Regions from separate parts of the Ligilactobacillus murinus genome, predicted to be linked through region 3. Evidence: predicted binding sites of a transcription regulator. Region 3 holds the regulator's gene; each other region holds the start of a gene.
What was found. The regulator LexA, encoded in region 3, represses DNA repair genes until DNA is damaged. The targets are predictions, from matches to a motif close to CNAACANNTGTTNG.

Region 1: the regulator LexA is predicted to act here: its motif matches at 930-943, upstream of CPS94_RS01065 (replication-associated recombination protein A).
Region 2: the regulator LexA is predicted to act here: its motif matches at 1,029-1,042, upstream of uvrB (excinuclease ABC subunit UvrB).

What each region holds. Positions count from the first base shown of each region.
Region 1 is NZ_CP023565.1:233,929-236,208, forward strand. It holds gene CPS94_RS01060 (diacylglycerol kinase) at 1-805, shown strand, start outside; gene CPS94_RS01065 (replication-associated recombination protein A) at 985-2,280, shown strand, end outside.
Region 2 is NZ_CP023565.1:321,444-323,723, reverse strand. It holds gene uvrB (excinuclease ABC subunit UvrB) at 1-980, opposite strand, end outside; gene CPS94_RS01565 (phospho-sugar mutase) at 1,105-2,280, opposite strand, start outside.
Region 3 is NZ_CP023565.1:797,316-799,595, forward strand. It holds gene CPS94_RS03955 (lysophospholipid acyltransferase family protein) at 1-257, shown strand, start outside; gene CPS94_RS03960 (YneF family protein) at 306-530, opposite strand; gene CPS94_RS03965 (DUF896 domain-containing protein) at 611-907, opposite strand; gene lexA (transcriptional repressor LexA) at 1,073-1,696, shown strand; gene recN (DNA repair protein RecN) at 1,783-2,280, opposite strand, start outside.

The DNA.
Region 1 (2,280 bases), 560 kb from region 3:
TGAAGTCGTTAATGGGATCGCCCCTCTAAAACACCGGCCAAAGTTGGGGATCATTCCCGCCGGTACGACCAATGACTATGCGCGGGCTTTAAAGATACCGCGGGAAAGTCCGATCGAAGCGGCTAAAGTCATCGCCAATGGTAAAACGGTCAAGATGGATATCGGGCGAGCTAATGACAAATATTTTGTCAATATTGCAGCCGGTGGTCTCTTGAGTGAATTGACATATGCAGTGCCATCTGAATTCAAGACCCTTTTTGGCTACTTGGCTTACCTGGTTAAGGGGGCTGAGTTATTGCCCCGGGTCAAACCGATCAATATGCACCTTGAATATGATGATGGTGTTTATGACGGTAAAGCATCAATGTTTTTCTTAGCTTTGACTAATTCAGTCGGGGGCTTTGAACAGATCGTACCTGACGCCAGTTTAGATGATGGAAAATTTACCTTGATCGTGGTCAAGACGAGTAATCTATTAGAAATGATGCGCTTGATCACAATGGTCTTAAACGGTGGTAAACACATCAATGACGCTAATATCCTCTATGTTAAAACCTCTAAATTGGTCGCTAAGCCAGTCGATGAAAAAATGATGATCAATATTGATGGTGAATACGGTGGGGATGCGCCGATGAAATTCAAGAACTTGAAGCGCCATATTGAGATCTTTGCCAATACCCAAGCGATCCCAAAGCGGGCGATCACAGAAGTCAAAGAAGATGAAGGTATGGACGAAGCCAAGAAAAACTTTGTTGATGGTGTTCAAGAACTTGATGAATCTGACAATATCAAATTAGATAAGTAGCTAAGAACTCGTTGTTTTGATTTGGAGCAACGAGTTTTTTAGTTAAATTTAGCTTGCCTTATAGTTCACTTCAAGGTAACTGGCTGCTTTTTTGTTAGAGCAAGTACATTAGTTTTGTTTTTTACAAACTAATGTTCGGTATGATAAAATGGAAACGACAGATAAACGGAGGTGAGGGCATGCAACAAGGATCGATCTTTGAGGACCAAGTAAATGAACCGCTAGCCAGTCGTTTACGACCAGAGAATTTAGAGCAAGTTTTCGGGCAGACGCATTTATTAGGACCAGGTAAGATCTTAAAGGAATTGATCACTCAAGATCGAGTAACTTCGATGATCTTGTGGGGCCCACCCGGTGTGGGAAAGACGACGTTGGCTCAAGTTATCGCTAAGCAGACTAAAGCAGGTTTTATCTCATTTAGTGCGGTCACAAGTGGGATCAAAGAGATCAAAAAGATCATGCAAGAAGCCGAAGCTAATACTGCTTATGGCCAAAAGACGATCGTTTTCGTAGATGAGATCCATCGTTTCAATAAGGCGCAACAAGATGCTTTTTTACCGTTTGTGGAGAATGGGAGTATTGTTTTGATCGGGGCAACGACAGAGAATCCATCTTTTGAGATCAATTCAGCGCTTTTATCCAGGTTGAAAGTCTTTGTCTTAAAGCAACTGACGAAAGAACAATTAGTTGAGCTGTTGGACCGTGCTTGTCGAGTAGGCTTTGAAAAAGAGCTCACTGCTTCAAAGACGTTATTAGAGCAGATCGCGCTCTTTAGTGACGGGGATGCGCGAAATGCCTTAAATACATTAGAGATGCTAGTTGATAATGGAAATGTCAGCCAAGATGGAACTTTAGAACTAAGTGATGATCTGTTGAGTCAAGTTTTAGGGGAAAAGACACTCAAATATGATAAGAACGGTGAAGACCATTATGACTTGATCTCAGCTTTGCATAAATCCATGCGTAATAGCGATGTTGATGCAGCGATCTATTGGTTGAATCGGATGCTAGCCGGTGGCGAAGATCCGTTATATATTGCCCGGCGCTTGTTGCGTTTTGCCAGTGAAGATATCGGTTTAGCTGATAACAATGCCTTGAATCTAGTTGTTAATGTTTTTCAAACGTGTCAATTTATCGGAATGCCTGAATGTAATGTGCATTTGACCCAAGCAGTGATCTATCTATCTTTGGCACCTAAATCTAATGCTGTTTATAAAGCGACTACCAGAGTTGCTAAAGATGTCAAACAGACTTTAAATGAACCGGTGCCACTGCAGATCAGAAATGGGACGACCAAGTTGATGAAAGAATTAGGCTATGGCAAAGGTTATGAGTTAGCCCATTTTACCAAGGACAAACTGACTACAATGCAAACGATGCCGGATAATTTAGTGGGGCATACTTATTATCTGCCAACTGAGCAAGGAAACGAGATCCGTTTCAAGCAACGCCTAGAACAGATCAAGGCGTGGCAT
Region 2 (2,280 bases), 480 kb from region 3:
GGTGCTTCACCTGGTTTTCTTCCATCCATATGCCGTGAATAATTTTCGATCCCCGAACAATATCCCATTTCACGCAACATTTCAATATCGTAGGTCGTTCGTTGTTCTAAGCGTTGGGCCTCTAATAGATTACCATCAGCGCGCAAAACTTCTAACCTTTGAGCTAATTCAGCCTCGATGCTCTTGATAGCTCCTTCTAAACGTTCGCCACTTGTCAAAAAGTGCGTTGCTGGGAAGATAACAACGTGATTGCGCTCACCTAAGATCTCGCCAGTCAAAGGGTCAACTTCTCGGATCCGATCGATCTCATCACCAAAAAATTCGACCCTAAGCGCTTGTTCATCTCGTGAAGCGGGAAAGATCTCGACTACATCCCCCCGGACACGAAAACGCCCCCGTTGAAAGTCGATATCGTTACGTTCAAATTGAACATCGATCAATTGGTTCAACAACTTGTCCCGTTCAAGCTCTTGCCCAACTCGCAATGAAAGAGCTTGATCACGGTATTCTTTGGGGTCACCTAACCCAAAGATCGATGAAACTGAGGCCACTACGATCACATCATTGCGCTCTAATAGCGAACTAGTCGCAGAGTGACGTAATTTATCGATTTCATCGTTGATGCTTGAATCCTTTTCGATATAAGTATCACTTGAAGGAACATAAGCTTCAGGTTGATAGTAATCGTAGTAGGATACAAAATACTCAACAGCATTGTCTGGGAAAAATTCTTTAAACTCGCCATAGAGCTGGCCTGCCAGGGTCTTATTATGAGCTAAGACCAAAGTTGGCTTATTGACTTTGGCGATCACATTTGAGATCGTAAAAGTTTTCCCTGTCCCAGTAGCCCCTAATAAGATCTGTTCTTTTTTACCCGCTTTGATCCCTGCTGCAAGCTCACTGATCGCTTGCGGTTGGTCTCCAGTTGGTTGATATTTTGAAACTAATTTGAACTCTTTATCGGCTTGACGTTCGATCAAATGATTACCCCCTCATTAAAAACTATTGCTTACAAGATTATACCACAACGAACGTATTTTCGCATCAGCAGAACCAAAAAAGACACGGCTGATCACCGTGTCTTCAACAGCTAATAGCTAAACTTTAGCCCTTGATGAAATCATTGATCGCTTTTTCAAATTTTTCACATTTAGCTTGTGCATCAGCTTCGGAAGTACCTTGTGTTCCAATGTAAAATTTGATCTTTGGTTCTGTACCTGAAGGACGAACTGCGATCCAAGTTCCATCTTCAAGGAAGTATTTCAAAACATTTGACTTAGGCAAGTTGATCGTTGTCACATTACCTTCTGCATCTTGACGACTGGAAGCTTGATAGTCCTCAGCTGCGATCACTTTATACCCAGCAAAATCAGTTGGCAATTCTTGCCGGAACTTAGCCATCAAGTCTTTGATCTCTTGTGCACCTTCGATCCCATCAAAGGTCAAAGCGATCGTCTTTTCAGCAAAATAGCCGTATTTTTCAAATAACTCTTGTAGACCATCATATAAATTCTTACCTTGTTTCTTGTAAAAAGCAGCTACTTCAGCTAATAGTACTAAAGATTGGATCGCATCTTTATCGCGCACAAACGGACGGATCAAATAACCATAACTTTCTTCAAAACCTAACATGAAGCTGTGTTCATTTGTTTCTTCAAAGTGTTGGATCTGTTCAGCGATAAACTTGAACCCAGTCAAGACATTGATCGTTTCGATCCCAAAGTCAGCCGCAACTTTAGCAGCAAATTCACTAGAAACGATCGATTTTACTAAAGCCCCATTTGCTGGTAAGTTACCTGCTTTTTTACGAGCTGTTAAAATATAATTCAACATCAAAGCTGCGATCTGGTTACCCGTCAACAATTCATATTCACCATCTGGTTGTCGAACGGCTGCTCCTAAACGATCAGCGTCAGGGTCGACAGCCACTAAAAGATCAGCTTTTTGGCTCTTGCCTAATTTGATCGCTAAATCAAAAGCTTCTGTAAACTCTGGATTTGGATGTTCAACGGTTGGAAACTCTGGGTCTGGCATAGCTTGTTCTGGGACCATTGTAAAGTCTTCAAAACCTGCTTGACGTAAAGCCTTTTCACCTAACATCCCACCAGTACCGTGAAGTGGCGTAAAGACCAACTTCATCGTTTTGCCTTCTTCAGCAACTAACTCACGGTCGATCGTTACTTCTTTAGCATTTTCTAAATAAACTTCGTCAACTTCTGAACCGATGACTTGCAATGTGTTGTCATTGATCAAAGCGTCTTTATCAGCAACTTCGACTGC
Region 3 (2,280 bases):
GCGTCGTTTTGATCGCTAAAATGACTGGGGTCCCGATCATTCCCGCTGTTTATCAAGGCCCTTTGACTTTAAAAGCTTTATTTAGCCGTAAAAAGACAACTGTTCGCTTTGGTGGACCGATCTATGTTGATCGCAAAACTAAGTTGACCGATGAGACCCAAGCAGCGATCATCAATGAAATGGAACAAGCCTTTACCAAACTGGACAAAGCGATCGATCCAAGCTTCCACTACATCGATCCTGCAACAAAAAAATAACTAAAAATAGGTTGGACACATAAGTCACAACCTATTTTTAGTTTTAAATTATTTTTTAGACATATTTTGCTTCATTGAAGCCATCATTTGATGAAGTTTCTTTTCAGAAGGCTTTTGCCCCATCTGAATCATCATCGTCCGCAACATCTGTTCATTGATCGGCGGATTTTTCTTCAAATAGTCTTCCATGTACTTACGAGCAGCAAAGAAACCACCAACAAAGCCAAGGATAAGCGCTAAGACTACAAGTACGATCCAAATTCCAGTAGACATTCCAGCACCCCCTTCTCATTATATTCATTCAACTACTTATTCTACACAAATTATCCTTAAAAATAAAGCGCTAAACAGCTTTAATTATCACGCAAACCACGTTCACGTTGGATCTTTTTCACCTTTTCTGGAGTAACTTCATTGCCATCTTTATCGTAGACTTGTAACATTTCTACGTGGCTACGGAAGTTTTCTCTAAACATCGCTAAGTAAGTCTTACGCAATTCTTGTTGCTCTTCTTTTTCAGCTTCTGTTAGTGTGCCTTCTTTTTTCTTTTTAGACAATTCATTGATACGATCGATCAGCTCTTGTGGGATCGCACTTTTTTTTGCTTCCGTCTTTTCTGACGTTTGTTCTAATGTTTCGTCTTTTTCCATATTAAATTCCTCTTTTCCAAGATGATCTATCTTCTATATTCTAGCTCAAAATTTTAAGAAAGTCATTAGTTTAGTCGCTTTCTTTTCGATAAAGCAAACGCTTGTTTGTAACTGCTGATTTTCTATGTTATAATTACCCTATAGAAATGTATTGAGGTGTTCAAAATGACAAAAGCATCCGAAAAAAGACAGCTAAATATTTTGCGTTTTATCTACAATACAGTTGAGAGCAAAGGTTATCCACCGACTGTGCGCGAGATCTGTCAAGCAGTCTCACTTTCTTCGACCTCAACTGTACACGGTCATTTAGCACGCTTAACTAAGAAAGGTTTTCTCAAAAAAGATCCTACTAAGCCACGGGCAATGGAAGTTACCCTTGCTGGTCTAGAAGCTCTAGGGATCAAAACTACTTTAAATGAGATCCCAGTCATCGGAACTGTGACCGCAGGGATGCCGATCTTAACTGTTGAAGAAACAACTGATTACTTTCCATTACCACCTAATTTAAGTGATGCCAATGATTTGTTCATGTTGAACATCCGTGGTGAAAGCATGATCGATGCTGGGATCTTAGATGGTGATCAAGTTATCGTTAGAAAACAGTCTGCTGCTGACAATGGTGATATCGTGATCGCCATGACCGAAGACGATGAGGCAACATGCAAGCGATTCTACAAAGAAGACGGGTATTTTAGATTACAACCTGAAAATGAAACGATGGATCCGATCATCTTGGATAATGTCGTAATTTTAGGCAAAGTCATCGGACTCTACCGTGATATGATCTAAAGTCGGTATTTTAGTAACTAGGAGTTTAAAGACTTCTAGTTTTTTTAATTCCAAAAAAAAGATGCCTCAAAGTGCATCTTTTAGAACTATTTACCTTCCTTAGCCATTTTTAGCAGTTCTTCTGCATGTTCTAGTGTCAAAGTCGTGATCGAAGAACCTGACAGCATCCGGGCTAGTTCTTCGATCCGTTCTTTATCATTTAAGATCGTAAGCGAAGTTTCAGTCCGCCCATTGGCTACATGTTTAGCAATAAAATAATGGTGGTCTGCCACAGCTGCGACCTGTGGCAAGTGGGTGATACACAGCACCTGCGAATTAGTTGCGATCTGGCTGATCTTTTCAGCGATCGCTTGTGCGACACGTCCACTGACCCCAGTATCGACCTCATCGAAAATAATACTCGTCACACCTTTATTTTGAGCAAAGATCGTCTTTAGCGCGAGCATGATCCGCGATAATTCACCACCAGAAGCGATCCTTGCTAAAGCCCCCATTTCTTCTCCGGGATTAGTTTGAATATAAAATTCGACCCGATCAAGGCCAGTTTCAGTCAATTGTCCATTCGCCGGTAAAAATCGCACTTC